Linked DNA regions of Chitinophaga caseinilytica. The protein of the gene in region 1 interacts with the protein of each later gene in a pairwise test. Links are inferred from orthologs where the notes say so. Each region holds a gene or a part of one and is shown on either strand. Other genes may lie near its edges. The genes, in order: pepE and pepT.

Region 1 (10,458 bases):
AACGCTGACCAACAACAGCAACCCGGCGATGCCGATCGCTTTGAGCACGTATTTGCGGACGTTCGGCCAGCCGGCCGGATATTGGTTCCAGATGAGTATGAACGATGTACAGGCGATCGCGTTCCACACCCCGCGCGACAGGCCGGTTGCCCCCTCGTTCAGGTATTCCCCGTTTACCAATACCAGCCCCATCACCAGCAAACCGATCCCGCGCTCCAGCGCATGGCGGACGAGCGCCCAGGTACCGTCGCCCTTTTTGATACGGTTGGCCACCGCGTAAGGAATGCTCATACCTACAATGAACAGGAATGCCGGAAACACGGTATCCGCCAGGCCCATACCGTCTTCCCGGGGCTTGGTGTGCTCGAGCCACAGGGGAATGTCGTGCAGGGTCCAGAGGTCGTTGACGAAGATCATGAGCGTCATCGTCAGGGCACGGGTAATGTCTATCGACGCGATTCTTTGGGAAAGGGTCATAAGATGGGTGGAATTTGTGTCAAGATAAACAACGGGGCCGGTAATTTCAACCGCGCCCCGTTGACTTTCGTTGTAACCTTCAGTTTTTATCGCGCCACCACCAGGCGTACCTGCCTGTCCATGCGCCCGGATTGCAGCCGCAGGATGTACACGCCCGAAGGCTGTGGTGATTGCGGCCAGCGCAGCGTATGCTCGCCGGCTTCCTGGCGCGCATTGAACAATGTTTGCGTTTGTCCGTTCATGTTATAGACGGAAATCTGCACGTTTCCCGCTTTCGGGAGGGAATATTTTATCGTGGATGCCCCGCCGGATACGGGGTTGGGATATACTTCCAGCTTCACTTCCTTCGACAGTTCCCCCGTTCCGCCGTCCAGTTTCGCCTGCATCAAAGCCCCGCCGCCACCGCTTTCCCCGAACACGCGCAGCTCCGAAATGCTCGCCCAGGTGCCGGTATAATCCGCCGCGCCGGTCACGTTGATGCGCACGTACCGCGCCGCTACCGGACTGAAATTATCCGTGATCGGTGAAGCTACCGTTCCCGGCGTGGTGTTGGCGGAACGGTTCACGATTTGCGTGAAACTGCCGCCAGCCGTGGTTTTGGCCTGGATTGTGAATTGATAGGCGCGGTCGCTGAAACAGACCACTTCCGTTTTCGAAATATCGTACACCGCGCCCAGGTCCACTTCGAGCCACTGCGGGTACACGCTGGCCGACCAGCGGGTGTTCACATCGCCGTCTACCGCCGAGGTAGCAGGGTTTTCGGGTTGGGGTTGACTACTGGCCGTCACGGATTTGTTGAGGGCGAGATTGGCGAGCGCGGGAGGAGCGTCCGGGTCGGGAGGACCGCCCATCCAGGCCGGCCCAACGTCCATCGAGTCGAGCGGACGATTGGTGACCGTTCCGGACACGCGCTCGTCGGCCCCTGCGTCTTTGGAGGAAGTGCGCGCCTGTCCGTCGATGTCGAACGATACATTGATATCTACCGGCAGTCCGGAAATATCGAGCACGCCGCCCCATCCGCCAACGCCGGCGTCTATGGCGGGGCTTGACGCGCCGATGCGCCAGCTGCCCGCCGATTCCAGTTGCGGGTTGGCGATGGTGATGCCGCCGGGGTTCGTGATGCCGAGGGTGCCGGAGAAAATGTTTCCCTGCCAGGTTTCGGAACCGGTGAGGGTATTGGCTACGAGCGGTTGGTTGGCGTCTACGACCACGTTATTGGCGACTTTCACGCCGGTGGGGGACAGTGGCCGGGAACCGTTGTTCAGATCGATGGCGCGGCCGCTGGTGAATTCGCCGATGGTGTTGTAGGCGATCACGCAGCCGTTGATCTGCGGGTTGAAGCGGACTTCCCCGGCCGGGTAATCCTGTCCTTTCTGGAGGATGATCACTGCATCGCCGGTAGAATTGGCCGCATCCAGGCCATAGAAGAAGTTATTGATGATGTAGTTCTGCGAGCCGATGACGCGCACGCCGCCGGTTTTGGCTTTTCCTTCGCCGAGGAACCAGTTGGCGTAGAGCACGTTACGGTCGCCGTGGCGGAAGCAGAACTGCCCTTCGGAGCGGCGGAAGGTATTGTAGCGGTAGAGGTTTTCCGCGCTTTTGTTGGATATGATCTCGTTTTCGCCGTCGCATTCGCGGAAGAGGTTGTATTGGAAGAGCGTCCGCGAGATATTGTCCATTTGCCCGGAATAGCCTACCCGTACGGTTTCTCCGCCATTTACGCCGAGCGGCGGGCGGCGGGAAAAGTGGTTGTATTCCACCACATGGAAGTCGGCGGTTTTATCGCGCACTTCGATCTGGAGGGTGGGGTCTACGGTGTTTTTACCTTCGAAATGGCAATGGTCGAGGCGGGCGCGAAGTCCGTCGAGCACCATCCATTTCGATCCGGAATTGAAGTTGATGATGGCGCACTGCGTGATGCGGTTGTAGCTGCCGCGGATGGTGACCACGTTGCCGGTGACGGTGCCGTTGGTCCATTTGAACCCGCGTACTACCAGGTAAGTGCCGGTGACGTTGAGGGTGGAATTGCCCGTGAACGTGACGCCGCCGGGCGTTTGGGCGCGCATTTCTATAGCGGCGGTTGAGGTGCCGGAGGAACTGAAAGTGATGGCGGCATTGTTCCAGGTGCCGTTTTGCAGAATGATGCGATCGCCGGGCTGCGCGGCCGAAATGGCGGCGTTGAGCGCGGTCATGTCAGACACGTTGCGATCGATGGCCGAAGCGCCGGTACAGCATAATAGCAGGCAAACTAGCCAGTGGTAACGTTTTCGCATAAGTGGAATTTGGGTGATGAAAAAGCGGTGTCGCAGACGGGAAGATGATAAATCTTGCAATGCGGAAAACGTATTCATTTTCAATGCTTGCCAGGCATGATTGGATAATGGCGGAATGATTTTTTCGGTAGCTGGATGCGTATTTTCATAACTATCGGGAATGGCTGGATTCGAATATATGCAAACGATTGCATATTTGCGAATATTTTTTGGGGATATAAAAAAGCGACAGCCTCCGGTCGGGGACTGTCGCGCAGTATTTTTTTAGAGGGGATTTAACTCCAGATTTCGTTGCCTTCGGTGAGGAGAACGGGGGCGCCGTCGGTTACCATGATGGTGTGCTCATGCTGGGCCACGAAGCTGCCGTCTTTGGTCTGGAGCGTCCAGCCATCGCCGTTTTCATAGGCCCAGGTAGCCCGGGTGGAAATGAAGGTTTCGATGGCCACCACGCCGTTCTTGCGGAAACGGGCACGGTTGTATTTGTCGTAGTAGTTGGCGATGGAATGGGGCTCTTCGTGGAGGCTGCGGCCGATGCCGTGGCCGGTGAGGTTTTCTATCACCCGGTAGCCTCTTTTCTTCGCTTCCGCTTCGATCAAACCGCCGATTTCGGCAATTTTCACACCGTCGCGGATATTGGCGATCGCTTTGCGGAGAATGTCACGCGAGGCATCCACGAGTTTCTGATGACCGTAGATATCCTCCCCGAGCACGAAAGAACCACCGTTATCCGCCCAGAACCCGTTCAGTTCGGCGGATACGTCCACGTTTACGAGGTCGCCCTCCTGCAGGATGCGCTTCAGCGAGGGGATGCCGTGCGCGATCTCGTTGTTGACCGAGATGCAGGTCCAGCCAGGGAAACCATACGTCAGTTTAGGCGCGCTTTTGGCCCCGAAGGCCGCCAGCACGGCATTGCCGAATTCGTCCAGTTCACCGGTCGACATTCCCGGGCGGGCGTGTTCCCGCATAGCTTTCAGGGTGAGGGCTACCGCTTCTCCGGCCGCCTGCATGCCCTGTAATTCCGCTTCGTTCGTGATAGACATGGGTTTCGTTATCTGTTTGTCGCAATTTAATCAATAATAGGCATTGGCACATGGGTATTAGTGCTTAGGCGGCTTGCCGGGGCGGGAGAGGCGTTTGAGCGCCTTCTCGATGGTGTCCATCCGCTTGCGGATCTTCTCCGCCGCCGCATCTAGGGTAAAACCTTCGTCGAGCAGCTCCTTGATGAGGAGCATCTTCTTGATATTGGCATAATCGTACCGCCGGTTCTTGCCTTCTTCCTCCGTCAGGCTGATGATAATACCCTTGTCTTCCCAATACCGGATCTGCCTGGCCGGGATCCCCGTGATCTGGGATACTTCCCCGATCCCCACTACCAGGCGCCCCAGGAACTCAAAATCGAACTGCAAATCTTCCGTCGTGTCCATTTTGTAAATTATTTACAATGATTGTTGTGAAATTAAAAACTATTCCCTTAATTTGCAATTGTAAATAATTTACAAAACAGGACATTTAATTACATTGTATGCCTCAAACCGCCACTGGCGGCATTTGATCCCGCAAAATCTTGACTCATGAAAAGGCTATTTATCGTGCTTTGCCTGGCCGGCGGATTCGTTCCGGCACAGGCCCGGAACCCCCATGCCCAGGCGCCCCGCTTCCATGAAGCGCCCGCCAAATCCACCGTTCAGGCCTTTTTCGCCGCATTCGGCAAAGGCGACCTGGAAGCCCTCGTCCAAACCTTCGACCCCGCCGCGGAAATCACGGCCGTTCGCGCCGGCAACCGTGCCGCCGGACAAATCTACGGTTCCTACAAAGGCCACGCCGGCGTGCGGGAATTCGTGGCCGGCCTCGGCGCCGCCTTCCAGACGCAGGCGTTCACGGTAGAGCAGGTGATCGGCGAAGGGGAAACCGTGTTCGCCAGCGGCAAATTCACGCACCTCGTGAAAGCCACCGGCAAAACGTTTTCCAGCGATTGGGCGCTGAAATGCACCGTTCGCAACGGCAAGATCGTATCGTACCACTTCTATGAAGATTCCGCCGCCTATGCGCAGGCCAGCGGCGCCTGATCCCATGCAGCCGTGCTTATGCCGCGGGGCCCTTTGCAACGGGGGCTCCGCGGATCCTTTATCCTGCAATCCCAAAATTCCATGCTTCCTGCGTTCCCGTTTGCCGCGGGTTCCGTAATTTAGGACATGCGAAAGATTGTTTTAGCCAGTACATCGACTTTATTCGGTCAGGATTACCTCACTTACCTGGAACCCGCTATCCGCGAACTGTTCGCCGGCATTCCGGAGATCGTTTTCATCCCATATGCGCGCCCCGGCGGCATTTCCCACGACGATTACACCGCCCGTGCCGCAGCGGCCTTCGCTGCCTGGGGCATCCAGGTGCGGGGCCTGCATACTTTCCCCGATCCGGAAGTGGCCATCCGGCATGCCGCGGGTTACTTCACCGGGGGCGGCAATACCTTCCTCCTCGTCAAACAACTGCACGAAAATAAACTCATGGATTTGCTGGCCGCCGAAGTGGAAGGAGGGAAGCCTTACCTGGGCACGAGCGCCGGCAGCAACATCGGCGGGGTGAACATGCAAACCACCAACGACATGCCCATCGTGTACCCGCCCAGTTTCCAGACCATGGACCTCGTTCCCTTCAACCTCAACCCCCATTACCTCGATCCGCAACCCGATTCCGGGCATATGGGCGAAACCCGCGAAACCCGCATCCGCGAGTTCCACACCCAGCAAAACATTCCGGTTGTAGGCCTGCGCGAAGGCAGCTGGATCGAAGTAAAAGGAACGGAGATCACACTGCGGGGCAATGGCAGCGCCAGGATCTTCAAAGCCGGTCATGAACCTTATGAAATGCCGTCCGGCGGTAACCTGTCCCTCATCTGATCCTCTTTTTCAGCTAAATATTTAGCGGGCGGCTTACCGGTCGCCCGCTTTTTCTGCCATTCCATCCAGTTATTTGATAATTTCTTCAACAATTTTCACCGTTAGTGGAGCTTTTCTGAAAAAAGTGGAAATGTTTATTAATTTAACCGGCTCTTTATTGTCTACAAGCTCAACCAATTCACTATGAGTTCAAATCGGAGAAATTTCCTTCGCCACCTGGCGATCGGTTCCGGCGCACTGATGACCGGTATCCCGTCTTTCGCATCTTCCGTTCCCAGCGATGAGGAACTGAAAATCGCGTTGGATCAATCCAAGAAATCGCAACGCTTCAACATGAGCGGTTATGCCGCTCCCAAGATCGACAAGGTGCGGATCGGTTTCATCGGACAGGGTATGCGCGGGCCGGGTGCGGTTCAGCGTATGTCGTATATCGATGGTGTTGAGATCGTAGCCATCTGCGACCTGCTGCCCGAGCGCGCCACCAAATCGAACGGCATCGTTACGAAAATGGGCCGCCCTGCGGCCAAGGAATATTCCGGCGCCAATGGCTGGAAGGAAATGATCGATAAGGAGAAACTGGACCTGGTGTACATCACCACGCCCTGGGACCTCCACACCCCTATGGCCCTTTACGCCATGGAACACGGTTGCCACGCAGCGTCCGAAGTGCCCATCGCGCTTACGCTCGAAGATTGCTGGAAACTCGTGGAAACTTCCGAGCGCACCAAAAAGCATTGCATGATGCTGGAGAACTGCTGCTACGACTTCTTCGAGCTGCTGACGCTCAACATGGCGCGCCAGGGCCTCTTCGGCGAAATCGTACACGCAGAAGGCGCGTATATCCACGATCTGCGCGATCTCAACTTCTCGAAAAAAGGGTACCAGAACATGTGGCGCCTCCGCGAGAACATCGCCCACAACGGCAGCCTGTACCCGACCCACGGCCTCGGCCCCATCGCACAGTGCATGAACATCAACCGCGGCGATAAAATGGATTACCTCGTGTCTATGTCCAGCAACGATTTCATGATGGGCGAGATCGCGAAAGCCAAAGCGGCCGAAGATCCGTTCTTCAACGAATTCGTAGGCAAAAACTACCGCGGCCAGATGAACACCACCACCATCAAAACCGCTAAAGGCAAAACGTTGATGGTACAGCACGATGTAACTTCCCCCGCCCGTATTCCCGCATCCACCTCGTGAGCGGTACCAAAGGCGTAGCCAGCAAATGGCCCGATCCCGAACGCATCGCTTTCGGCCATGACTGGATCAGCGAAGCGGAACTGAAGAAACTCTACGACCAATACACACCGGAAATCATCCGCAAAATCGGTGAAATGGCGAAGAAAGTCGGCGGTCATGGCGGTATGGACTTCATGATGGACTGGCGCCTCATCGACTGTCTGCGCAACGGCCTCCCGCTGGACCAGGATGTGTACGACGGCGTGGCATGGAGCTGCATCTTCCCGCTGAGCGGAAAATCCATCGCGAAACGTTCTTCCAGCGTAGATATTCCCGACTTTACCCGCGGCGCCTGGAAAACCAACGCCCCCGTTGAACTGACGCTGAAAGGCGGCGGCACCACCGGCGTGATCGGCGTGGAAAAGAAAGGTGAGTCCAAGCAATTGAACGTGCACTAATCCCGCACGCAAACGATACCTGGCGCTCTCCTTTACCGGGAGAGCGCTTTTTTTACAACCTACCGCTACCTGCTATGAAACATTTCCTTTCCTGCTGCCTGCTGCTGCTTTCCGCTACCACGATGGCGCAGCGCCCCGATACCGACCTCTACGCGCAAACCAGCGAAGTCAATAATATTATGGTGCAGTTCGAGGCCGACCGCGGCATCCTGCAACGGTTTTACGCCATCCGCAACTCGCCCGAACGGCGGGAAAGACTGGAAAAACTGTACGCGGATTATATGCAAAGGCTGGCTGCGCTGGATTGGGACAAACTGCCCACGGGCTCCCGTGCCGATTATGTACTGTTCCGCCGTAACCTGCAACAGGAGCGGAACCTGCTGACCGTCGAAAAGACGGAATTAGCGCAGTTGAAGCCCTATTTCCCGTTCGCGGATTCGCTCTATGCCGCCGAAGCCCGCAGGCGCAGGGGCCTCACGCCCAACGCACGCGCCCTCGCCGCCGCATGGAATGAGGCGGGCAAGGCCGTTCGCGCGCAGCAGGCTTTGCTGGCGAAAGACAGCGCGCTGTCTCCCTTCCTGGCCCAGCGCGGCGCCGGCATCGCGCGGGGCTTGCAACAGGCCATCAAAAGCACCTACGAATTTTACACCGGCTTCGACCCGCAGTTTTCCTGGTGGATGCCCGCGCCGTACCGGGTGCTGGACAGTCTGCTGAACCAATACGCCAACACCTTCCAGCAGATCGCCAAACGCGCGCCGTCGCAGAAAGACGATGGGTCGGGCATCATCGGCAACCCCATCGGCCAGGCGGGCGTACAGGTGTTGCTCCAACACGAAATGATCCCTTACTCACCCGACGAGCTGATCGCCATCGCCAACCGTGAATTCGCCTGGTGTGAAAAGGAAATGCTCAAAGCCTCCCGCGACATGGGGTTCGGCGATAACTGGAAAGCCGCCATGGAAAAGGTGAAAGGCACTTCCGTGGAGCCTGGTTCGCAGCCGGAAGCGATGTTGGGACTGTACAATGAGTCCGTCGCGTTTTTGAAAGCACATCAATTGATCTCGTTGCCGCCGCTGGCCGAGGAAACCTGGCGGATGAACATGCTGTCGCCGGAAAGACAACTGGTGGCGCCGTTTTTCCTGGGCGGGGAAGAGCTGCTGATCGCTTTCCCGACCAACACCATGCGCCACGATGATAAGATGATGTCGATCCGTGGCAATAACCCTCATTTCTCCCGCGCCGTGGTGCATCACGAATTGCTGGCCGGGCACGGATTGCAGCAGTTCATGAACGACCGCTACAAAGCCTATCGCCATTTCGATACACCGTTCTGGACGGAAGGCTGGGCATTGTACTGGGAGCGGCTGTTGTGGGACAGGGGCTTCCCCCGTTCTGCGGAAGACCGCGTGGGCATGCTGTTCTGGCGGATGCACCGTTGCGCCCGCATCATCTTTTCCCTCAGCTATCACACGAATAAATGGACGCCGCAGCAATGCATCGATTTCCTCGTGGAGCGCGTCAATCACGAGCGCGCCAACGCGGAAGGCGAGGTTCGGCGCTCATTCACCGGCGGGTACGGCCCGCTGTACCAGATCGCTTACATGATCGGCGGGTTACAGTTCGAAGCATTGAAGAAGGAACTGGTAGACAGCGGGAAAATGAACATCCGCGACTTCCATGACGCCATCATCCGCGAAAACGCGATGCCGGTGGAAATGGTGCGCGCCATTCTTTTGGACAAATTGCCCAATAAGGATTTCAAGTCCAGCTGGCGGTTTTACCCGCTTTAGCGGATGGAATCCGGGTTGGGAATGAAATTGAGGAAGGCGTTGAACTTGGTCTGGTACTTCCGCTTGTCGAGCTTATAGTAAAAGGCGCCTCTTTTGGAGGTGGCCTTTTCTTTGTCTTTCTGCTTGACGAGCAGCCCTGTCGACAATACTTTCCGGGAAAAATTACGTTTATCCATCAGCGTATCGAAAATACCTTCATAGAGGTGCTGGAGCTGGGGAAGCGTGAATTTTTCCGGAAGCATTTCGAACACGATGGGATGGAAGGCGGCTTTGTAGCGAAGCTTCTGCTGCGCCAGGGCCACCATGTCGCGATGGTCGAAAATGAGGGACGGCAGTTTTTTGAGGGGGAACCACTCGGCATGGTAATCCTGGTTGATCTGCTGGGTGTACCGGTTAATGTCGATCAGGCTGGAATATACGACAGACAGCGTTCGGTCTACCGGATCGCGCTCCACTTCCCCGAAAATGTACAACTGTTCCATGTACACGTTCTCCAGGCCGGTCAGCTCCTTCAACACACGGCTAGCCGCAAGATCGATGTTCTCGTCTCGCTTCATGAGTCCGCCGGCAAGGCTCCAGCGGCCCTTCTCGGGCTCGAAGCCCCGTTTGATGAGGAGCAGTTTCAGCTCCGTTCCGTCAAATCCAAAAATTATACAGTCTACGGCCACCAGCATCCTGTTTTTGCTGGAGTATTGGGCGATTCTCAAGGCGGATCAGTTTTTTACGTGGTCACGATATAAATGTCGCACAGACAATTTATCAAACATTCCTGAAAAATTGGCTGGAAATTTCGGGATTTAATCCAGATATTTAAAGGATCAAACCCGAATTCTGTTTTAAAATTTCACGTTTTACATGAAAAAGTTATCGACCCTCATGGCCCTGTCTACCGGTGGCATCATGGCTTTTACCGCCTGTGGCGACGGTGGCGGCAAAGCGCCCTCGGTATCGCTGACCAGCGCCAGGTACGGCGAAACGGGCGGCACGGAAGTGACCCAGTACACCCTCACCAACGCCAACGGCATGATCGTCAAGGTCCTGAACTACGGCGGCATCATTACCGATATCATCACGCCAGACAAGAGCGGAGCCCCCGGCAACGTGGTGCTTTCGTTCGACAGCCTGAGCGGCTACCTCCAGGCCGGCAACCCTTATTTCGGGACGCTCGTGGGCCGGTACGCCAACCGCATCGCCAATGCGCAGTTCTCGTTGGACAGCGTTACCTATAAACTGGCGCCCAATAATAACGGCAACACCCTGCACGGTGGGCTGAAAGGTTTCGATAAAGTGATCTGGAAAGCCACGCCCCAGGCCGGCGATTCCAGCCTGCTGCTGGAATACCGCTCCGCAGACGGGGAAGAAGGCTATCCCGGCAACCTCG
Region 2 (9,207 bases), 2.3 Mb from region 1 along the record:
ATTTCCCTGCGGTAAAGATCATCCGAAATGCTTCCAACAGCGGTTTCGCAGGCGGATATAACGAGGCTTTACAGCATGTGAAGGCCGATATTTTCGTATTGCTGAACCAGGACGTGGAAGTGGAGCCCAACTGGATAGGGCCCGTGGTGAAGCATATGCTGGCCAATCCGGACATGGCGGCCTGCCAGCCCAAGCTGCGCGCCTGGGCCGAGCGGGACAGTTTCGAATATGCCGGAGCGGCGGGTGGCTGGATGGACATCCTGGGGTATACTTTCTGCCGCGGGCGCATCCTGTATACCACGGAGAAAGACAACGGGCAGTACGATACGCCGCAAGACATCTTCTGGGCCAGCGGTGCGGCGCTTTTCATCCGGTCTTCGGCGTTTTTCGAGGCCGGGGGGTTCGATCCCTACTTTTTTGCGCATATGGAGGAGGTGGACCTTTGCTGGCGGCTGCAGCGGGCGGGCTACCGGATCGGGTATTGCCCGGATTCGGTGGTGTACCATGTGGGCGGCGGGAGCCTTCCGCAGGGGAATCCGCGGAAGCTGTACCTCAATTTCCGCAACAACCTTATCATGCTGCGCAAGAACCTCCATTTCCAGGAGCAATGGATCATTCTCACGCAGCGCCTGGCGCTCGACATGATGGCCGCCGCCAAGAGCCTCGTTTCCGGCAAACCGAAAGATATGACCGCCATCTTCCGCGCTTACCGCGATTATTACCGCTGGCGCCGCGAAGTGGACCAAAACCAGCCCGATACCCTCCCCCGCAAGCGGCTGTTCGACCTGCAGGGCGTATTCCACGGCATCATGATCTGGCGCTACTACTTCCTGAACCGCAGGAAGTTCTCCGAATTATCGAAGTCTGGGAAGAAATAAACGGGTTATTTGGACTTTGCCGATTTACTTTGTAAGTTTGCACAGCGAAAAAAATGTATATGGAGCATACAGTTGAAAATAAGAATGACTTCACCCGCGACTGGGTATCTTCCTCCCGTTTCCTGTTTTACCTGAAACTGGCTTGTGTACTGGGTTTTGTGCTGGGCGGCTGCTACAAGCTGTCTGAGCATCGTTACAAAAAACCGAAAGTGCATGTAAACGAAAGCTCCCTTTACAACCCGAAATACAAATAATCTCCGGATGTAAAATATTTAAAGCCGTACTGAAAAGTGCGGCTTTTTTTGTGCCGCTTCCCCTCCTTTTTCCCCGTTCCGCAGGATGATTTTCGTCAGTTTTCCCCATCCCGCTTCCCATCCCGCAAAACAATCGTTATTTACCCTTACTTCCAGTGATATTCCTGCCGGATTACATGGTTTGGACTTGATTGACAGCAGCAGATCACGATAGGAATTAAAATTCCGGCTGGATTACATAGGTTGACTTGAATAATAGCAGCAGATCGCTGTAAGAAGTAAAATTTCCTGCCGGATTACGTAGGTTGAACCTGAATGATAGCCGCAGATCACGATATGAAGTAAAATTCCTACCAGGTCACATGGTTTGAACCTGAATGATAGCAGCAGATCACGATACGAAGTAAATTTCTTGCCGGGATTACATGGGTTGAACTTGCATGATAGCAGCAGATCGCGATTTAAAGTAAAATTCCTGCCGGATTACGTGGTTTGAACTTGAATGAAAGCAGCAGATCGCGAAAGGAAAATGAAAGATGAAAATCGGGTAGATGGAAGCTGAAAGGAATAAACCGGCAGATGGAAGCAGGATCCATCAACTGTACCATCAAATCAGCCCCAAACAGCCGCCAAAACAGCTATCGTACGCATCACCTGCCTGTACTTACAAAACGCTTACAAACAAGCCGCTACACATCTAAAATCGAAAGGAAACCCATCCACCGGCTGAACATGCTTAAAAACCGGCGGAACCGCCTGAGAAAGAAAGGATTACATCCAACAAAAAAGCCTGACTGCTATGCAATCAGGCTTCTGTTTTCTGAGCGGAAGACCGGGCTCGAACCGGCCACCCCGACCTTGGCAAGGTCGTGCTCTACCAAATGAGCTACTTCCGCTTGTCCGTTTTGGGATTGCAAAAATAGGAAAGAGTTTGAATTCAGCAAATAATATTCTCAAAAAACTTGAAAAAAATTTTCCGCTGTGCAGTCGAAAACTTTGTAGCCCGCGCCCATACTGCAAATGCGCGCTTACCGTTATTAAAGAAATTGATTTATCATTGTACAATCCTTAGATTGCGAGACCATTCTTCTATGCATAAATCCATTCCGGCCGTATGCTTCCTTTCACTGTTGTTCGCCTGCAACAACAAACCCAGGGAAGCTAAGGCCCCTGTTCAACAGGCAGAAACCATATCACGGCCAGATAATTTCGCGGAAGACCTCGCCTTCCTGCGCGATTTTACATCGCCGGCCATTTTGAAAGACAGCACCAGTAAGTCTTCCATCGCCATCGTGAGCGCCTGGCAAGGGCGTGTCGTCACTTCTACCGTGGCCGACGACGGACGTAGTTTCGGATGGCTCAATTACGCCACCATCGAAAACGGCAAGCAATATCATTTCAGCACTTTTGGTGGAGAAGACCGGCTGCTGCTCGGCCCGTCGCCCGACAGCGCCCTTCAATTCCCCGCGCATGGATCCGCCGATTCGGCAACCGCCACCGTCATTCCCGATCCGCTGCGCGATTCCGCCGTTTTGCGGCAGGTTTCCTCCGCCAAAGGCGTTACCGTCTACGAAGGCAATATCAACCTCCCCAGCGCGAAAGGGACCATTTTAAACGCCGGTATTTCCCGCACCATTTCGCTCCTTTCCCGCCGCGACCTACACAATTATCTCGGCGCAGACATCCACCGGAGCGTGCATGCCGTGGGGTTCCATACAGACAATATCATCGTCAACACCGGCACCCATCGCTGGGATACGGCTTTCGGCACCACGGCGATCCGCGTCCGCGGCATATTCCCCGTCAGCGCCAATTCCATCGCCATCATCCCACTAAAGCCCGGCGGCAACGTTAGTTCCGCAGCACCTTTGCCCAAAGAGCGTTTCGTGGTAAAGAACAACGTCGCGTTTTTCAGGGCCGACGGAAATTTCGAAGCGGAACTTGGAGTAAAACAGGCTGCGGCGTTGAATTTCATGGGTATCTACGATCCGGAGCGCGGTGTGTTGACCGTTATCCAGTTCACCATGCCACGCCAGGCGCAGCTCTACCTCGGCGAAACCGCAACAGATGCGCGCGCGGAAGTTTTCCGCATCCGCAACAACGGGCCCGGCGATACCAATGCCCCCGGCCGTTTCCTGGAAATACAAAGCTCCTCGCCGGCCGCATTGCTGAAGCCCAAAGGCAGGATGCAGCACTTCCACCGCACCATCCACCTGGAAGGTAGCGAGAAGCATCTCGGCGAGATCACGAAGAAAATATTCGGCGTTACGCTGAAAGAAATTACGGCCGCGCTCCCCTGATCAAAGTTGTTTGATCTCGAGGTTGTAGATATCGCGCAGCCGGAGCAAAGTGAGGTCCAGACTGGCTTTGGGGATGCCGATCTCCATGCTGCAGAACAGCTGGATATCCTGTTGCAAAATGGTGCAGTTATTCTGCTTCACCACCATCATCACATCGTTGAGGATCGTATAGTCGAATATCAGCTGGAACCGCGCTTCCACGTTTTTCTGAATGGCCGGCACCAGTTGCAGCACCAGCGCGCAGCTCATTTTGTAGGCGTTGATCAGCCCGGGCACCCCGAGCAATGTGCCCCCGAAATACCGTACCACAACCACCAGCACGTCTGTCAGCTGTTTGCTGTCGATCTGCCCGAGAATGGGTTTCCCGGCCGATCCTGCCGGCTCGCCGTCGTCTACCGCGCGGAACTGGAGGCCGTCGGTCCCCAACCTGTATGCGTAGCAGTGATGCGTGGCTTTGGGGTGTTCCTTCTTCACTTCCTGCAGGCATTCTTTGACCTGTTCGGCATTTTTTACCGGGAAGGCGTATGCGAGGAATTTGCTTCCGCGGTCTTTGAATTCTGCTGTTGACTTCTTCTCAATCGTATAGTAAACGTTCATTTCCTGGGTTTAATGCTCGGCGGGAACGAAGATGTCGATCCGGTCGCCGGCGATGTGGTTGCTTTCGAGCATGCGGGCATTTTTGAGCACGGGCGCGGAAAGGCCGCCGCCCAATGCCGTTTGCCCGGTGATGATGCGGGCCTCGTCCCAATGCCCGCCGCTGATGAATTGCTGCAAGAGTACGGCGCCGCCTTCCACGATCACGCTCAGCACGGATTCTCTGTGCAATTGCGCGAGCACCTGCGGCACGAGGGGTTGGGCGGTGTCGATCTCGGTGGATGTGAGGATGAGGGTGCGCACGGAACCGTCTTTCACATAATGGCTTCCCGGCACTTTATCCTGCAGGTCGAGCACGATGCGGACGGGCGATTTGCCCGGCCAGAGCCTGGCGGTGAGCCGCGGGTTATCCAGCAAAGCAGTTTGTGTTCCGACCATGATCCCCGCTTCCTCTGTTCTCCAGCGATGCACCAGCCGATCCGCAAACGGGTTTGAGATGCGAACGGGCTCGCGGTTGGCGGGGGCGATGTATCCGTCGGCCGATTGCGCCCATTTGAGGATCACGTAGGGCCGTTGTTGTTCGTGGAAGGTGAAAAAGCGCCGGTTGAGGTGGCGGCATTCCGATTCCAGTACGCCCAGGGTAACGTTGATGCCTGCGTTGCGGAGTTTTTCGATGCCTTTGCCGGCCACTTTCGAGAAGGCGTCGATACAGCCTATCACGACTTCCGGGATGTTCTGCGAAACCACGAGATCGGCGCAGGGCGGCGTTTTGCCGTGATGGGCGCAGGGCTCGAGGGAAACGTAGAGGGTAGACCGGGGGATCAGTTCCTGCAGTTCCGGCGGTACGGAGTTGACGCAGTTGACCTCGGCGTGGGGGCCTCCCCAATGGTGGTGATACCCTTCGCCGATGATGATGCCTTCATGCACGAGCACGGCACCCACCATGGGGTTGGGCGCGGCATGACCTGAGCCCTTGAGCGCCAGGTCGATGCAACGTCGCATAAAAAATTCGTGCGGGTGATGGTCTATCATTGCGTCGTAAATGAGATATTTGCAAAAATATCGTTTCAGCGGCGATTTTCCGCTGATTTGCCGTATAACATGACCATCCAATCCGCATTCGCAGACCTGACCAATGCCATCCGCCCCCTGTACGACGCCCGCGAAGCCGCCAACATCGCGCATTTGCTCATGGAGCACATCACGGGGCTTGGCAAGCTGGACCGCATCGTGCATAAGGATATGGACCTCCCGCCCCGGTGGGAATCGCAGTACCAGGAAGGCCTGGCGCAACTGCTTTCCGGCAGGCCCATCCAGCACATCACCGGCAAAAGCTGGTTTTACGGCATGGAGCTCATCGTGTCTGACCAGGTGCTCATCCCCCGGCCGGAAACGGAAGAACTGGTGGAATGGGTGCTGCTCGACCATCCCTCCCACCCCGCCCTCCGCCTGCTCGATATAGGCACCGGCAGCGGATGTATCCCCATCGCCCTGAAAAAACACTGGCCATCTGCCGATATCTGGGCCATGGACGTGAGCCCCGGCGCCCTGGAAATTGCGGCCCGCAACGCGCAAATGCAACACGCGCCCGTTAATTTCATCCGGCAGGATGTGCTCGACCCGCAGGCCGCCGCTCCCCTTCCCGCCCTCAACGTCATCGTCAGCAACCCGCCTTACATCCCCCAAAAGGAAAAAGCCGGCATGGACACCAACGTGCAGCAGTTCGAGCCGGCTACGGCGCTGTTCGTCCCCGACAACGATCCCCTGCTTTTCTACCGCCGCATCGGCCAACTGGCCCAGGAGCGCCTGGAACCCGGAGGCAGACTGTATTTCGAGATACATGAAGATTACGGGGAAGCGGTGAAGGCGGAGCTCCTCCATCAAAAGTTCACAGACGTCATCCTTAAAAAAGACATGTTCGGGAAAGACCGGATGGTGCGGGCCACGAAGGCATAAAAAAACTGCACCCGTTACGGATGCAGTTTATCATGGTTTGTAAGTTTCCTTTTCGTTTACCGCTTTGGCGCGTTTTGCGGCTTGGCGGTGCCCAGTACCGTTTTGGCACCCAGCTCCCGTGCGATCTGCATCACAGAAACCACGGCACTGATGGGCACGGATTCTTCCGCGTTGATGACGATGGTGGGGTCCACTTCGCCGGCGGGAATTTTAGAAGCGAGTGCGGCCTGCAGCTCGCTGAAGTTAACGGGGTTGGTGCCCACGAAATACTTCTGCCCCGCGTCTATGCTCACCACCACCGTTTGCTTGGCTTTGGTGTTGGAAGCGGCCTTCGGCAACGCCAGTTTGATGACGTTGGGATTGGCCAGGGTGGAGACGATGAGGAAGAACAGCAGCAGGATGAACAGGATATCGTTCAAAGCGCCGCTGTGCAATTCCGCATGTCTTTTATTTCGGCTCCGCAGGTTCATGATGCTTCAGTTTCAATTGAAAAATTAACGTTTAACCGGCTCCATCAGCACGTCGATGAACTCGGAGGAAGCGGCTTCCATCTTGTTCACCACTTTGTCTATCTGCGCCTGCAGGTAGCTGTAACCTACATACGCCACGAGGCCGATGATGAGCCCTGCTGCGGAGGTCACCATTTTCACGTAGATACCGCCGGCGATGGTGCTCAGCGTAATATCCGACGTCTGGGAGATGTTGAAAAACGTCTGGATCATCCCGGCGATGGTGCCCAAAAACCCGAACATCGGGGCGATGCCGGCGATGATGGACAGGATCACGAGGTTCTTTTCCATTTTATATACTTCCAGCTTGCCGACGTTCTCCATCGATTTCTCGATGCTGTCTACCGGTTTGCCGATCCGCTGGATGCCTTTATCGATCATCCGCGCGATGGGGCCCTGTGTGTTCTTGGAAAGCGAACGGGCGGCGGAAATGTTGTCGGAAGTGATGTGATCGCGGATCATCGGCATGAAATTGCTTTCGAGCTTGCCGGCGCGGGCGATGGTGAGATATCTTTCCACGAACACATAAATAGCGATCACGGAAAGCACCCCGAGCGGGATCATCAGCGGTCCGCCTTTCACGATCATATCCCACAGCTTCATTTCCTGCGCGGCGGTGGCGGCCCCTTGTGCGGCCGTGGCCACGGTGTCGGCCTTCGGCAACAGCAGCGAGTCCTGCATAAGCGTTACGAGTCCTAGCAACATGTATTAAATTTTCGTTCTTTTTTGTATTAACAAGGGATCAAAGTAATAATAAAAACGCATTCCCCGGCAATAAATTATACGGCGCGCTCCTCCCATACACGAGCGAGCTGGATGATCACATCAACGGCTTTCTCCATATCCTGCACGCTCACGAATTCGTGTTTGGAATGCAGCGCCATTTCACCGGTAAAGATGTTCGGGCAGGGAAGGCCCATGAACGAGAGCCGCGAACCGTCTGTCCCGCCGCGGATGCTCATTTTCAAAGGCTCCACACCGGCCCGGCGGATCGCTTCTTCAGCGTTGGCAGACACCTGCGGGAACTTGTCGAGCACCTCTTTCATGTTACGGTATTGTTCCTTCACCTGGAAAGTGCCCGTGGCACCGGGGTGTTTGGACACTACGTTCTCCATGATCTTGCGAAGATAAAACTCGTGCCCTTCCAGTTCCGCCGTCGTAAAATCGCGGATGATGAATTCGATCTCCGCCTTTTCCACGATCCCTTCGATGCGCACGGGATGAATGAACCCCTGGCGGTCTTCGGTGGTTTCCGGGCTGAGAATGTCTTTCGGCAACGAATGCAAAATCTCCGCAGCGATCTTGATGGCACTAACAAGTTTGCCTTTCGCCGCTCCCGGATGCGCGCTCACACCCTGGATGGTGATCTTGACACCGTCTGCCGAGAAAGTCTCGTCTTCCAGCGCGCCCAGTTCTCCCCCGTCGAGCGTATACCCGAATTCGGCGCCCAGCTTCTGCATATCAACATGCTGCACGCCCCTTCCCACTTCTTCGTCGGGCGTGAAGAGGATCCGGATTTTGCCATGCGGCACTTCCGGATGCTGGATGAAGTACTGCGCTGCGTCCATGATTTCAGCGACACCGGCCTTGTTATCCGCCCCCAGCAAGGTTTTGCCGCTGGCGGTGATGATATCGTCGCCGATCTTCTGCGAGAGGTACGGATGTTCCTTCACGGAGATGATCTGCGAGGGATCGTCGGGCAGGATGATGTCTTGCCCGTCGTATTTTTTATGTACGATGGGCTTCACGTCTTTCCCGGAGCAATCGGGCGCCGTGTCCATATGCGCGCAAAGGCAGATAACGGGCACCGGCTTTTCGGAAGTGGCGGGGATGGTGGCATATACATACCCATGCTCGTCCAGCTCGGCGTCTGCGATGCCGATTTGCTGCAATTCCTGTACCAATATGCGGCCCAGGTCTTTTTGCTTTTCGGTGGATGGGAATGTTTCGCTCTGCGGATCGGATTGGGTGTCTACCGTCACGTAGCGGAGGAAGCGTTCGGTGACGGAGTATGCATATTTCTTGTCCATATGGGAAGGGTCTAAAAAAGTGAAAGTAAAAAGCAGCGGACCACTTTTTACTTTCAGGAATTGTATGATGGAACGATCGTTGATTAAACGATCTCTACCAGTTCGATGTCGAAAACGAGGGGCTCGCCGGCGAGGGGATGGTTGGCATCCAGGGTGATGAATTCCTCTGTGATGGCTACCACCTTCACCGGGAATACCTGGCCCTGGGGGTTGCTCATCTGGAGGTCCATACCTACCTGGGGATTCAGGTCGGCCGGGATGTTCGCTTTGGGGAACTCCATGATCAGCTCGGGGCTTTTTGCGCCGTATGCTTCATCAACCGGGATGTTCAGCGTTCTTTTATCACCAGGCTTCATATCGATGACACCGTTGTCAAAACCCTTGATCACCATACCGGAGCCCACCTTGAACTCAAGCGGATCTCTGCCTTCGGAGGAGTCAAAAGTCTGGCCATTTTGTAACCGTCCGTGGTAGTGCACGCGAACGGTATCACCGGTCTTAACTTGTTGCATATAAATTTTTTAAAATAAGATAATAGAAGGTGAAGGTACGTTTTTTGTTTTTTATTTACGGAATGCCGCCTTATTTTGTTGATTTCAACCCGATTTCCGCATGACACGATTCGTGAAACTACTGATCCTCTGTTGCTTTCCCATGGCCGTTTGGGCGCAAGACGCGAACGTGCG

Evidence for each region.
Region 2: the proteins of pepE (region 1) and pepT interact in binary tests that used the Escherichia coli proteins (3 or more experiments, as listed by UniProt). The link is inferred for Chitinophaga caseinilytica from one-to-one orthologs.

What each region holds. Positions count from the first base shown.
Region 1 is NZ_CP150096.1:3,659,151-3,669,608, forward strand. What follows is about bases 3,830-6,794. They hold pepE (dipeptidase PepE), read left to right. Parts: upstream 3,830-4,942; coding sequence 4,943-5,647; downstream 5,648-6,794. Other genes in these bases: WJU22_RS14940 (MerR family transcriptional regulator), read right to left, coding at 3,848-4,174; WJU22_RS14945 (nuclear transport factor 2 family protein), read left to right, coding at 4,322-4,816; WJU22_RS14955 (Gfo/Idh/MocA family protein), read left to right, coding at 5,831-6,794. Also shown: WJU22_RS14925 (heparan-alpha-glucosaminide N-acetyltransferase domain-containing protein), read right to left, coding at 1-477; WJU22_RS14930 (chondroitinase-B domain-containing protein), read right to left, coding at 564-2,750; map (type I methionyl aminopeptidase), read right to left, coding at 3,026-3,790; more of WJU22_RS14955, read left to right, coding at 6,795-6,850; WJU22_RS14960 (hypothetical protein), read left to right, coding at 6,847-7,287; WJU22_RS14965 (DUF885 family protein), read left to right, coding at 7,362-9,077; WJU22_RS14970 (NUDIX hydrolase), read right to left, coding at 9,074-9,784; WJU22_RS14975 (aldose epimerase family protein), read left to right, coding at 9,933-10,458. UniProt on the Escherichia coli protein: Hydrolyzes dipeptides containing N-terminal aspartate residues. May play a role in allowing the cell to use peptide aspartate to spare carbon otherwise required for the synthesis of the aspartate family of amino acids.
Region 2 is NZ_CP150096.1:5,952,842-5,962,048, forward strand. Bases 6,397-9,207 are described here. They hold pepT (peptidase T), read right to left. Parts: upstream 8,522-9,207; coding sequence 7,271-8,521; downstream 6,397-7,270. Other genes in these bases: WJU22_RS24690 (biopolymer transporter ExbD), read right to left, coding at 6,397-6,452; WJU22_RS24695 (MotA/TolQ/ExbB proton channel family protein), read right to left, coding at 6,477-7,196; WJU22_RS24705 (FKBP-type peptidyl-prolyl cis-trans isomerase), read right to left, coding at 8,605-9,033; WJU22_RS24710 (DUF1343 domain-containing protein), read left to right, coding at 9,134-9,207. In the rest of the region: WJU22_RS24655 (glycosyltransferase family 2 protein), read left to right, coding at 1-878; WJU22_RS24660 (hypothetical protein), read left to right, coding at 938-1,132; WJU22_RS24670 (DUF6786 family protein), read left to right, coding at 2,224-3,432; WJU22_RS24675 (YigZ family protein), read right to left, coding at 3,433-4,029; bifunctional diaminohydroxyphosphoribosylaminopyrimidine deaminase/5-amino-6-(5-phosphoribosylamino)uracil reductase RibD, read right to left, coding at 4,039-5,028; prmC (peptide chain release factor N(5)-glutamine methyltransferase), read left to right, coding at 5,128-5,982; more of WJU22_RS24690, read right to left, coding at 6,039-6,396. UniProt on the Escherichia coli protein: Cleaves the N-terminal amino acid of tripeptides.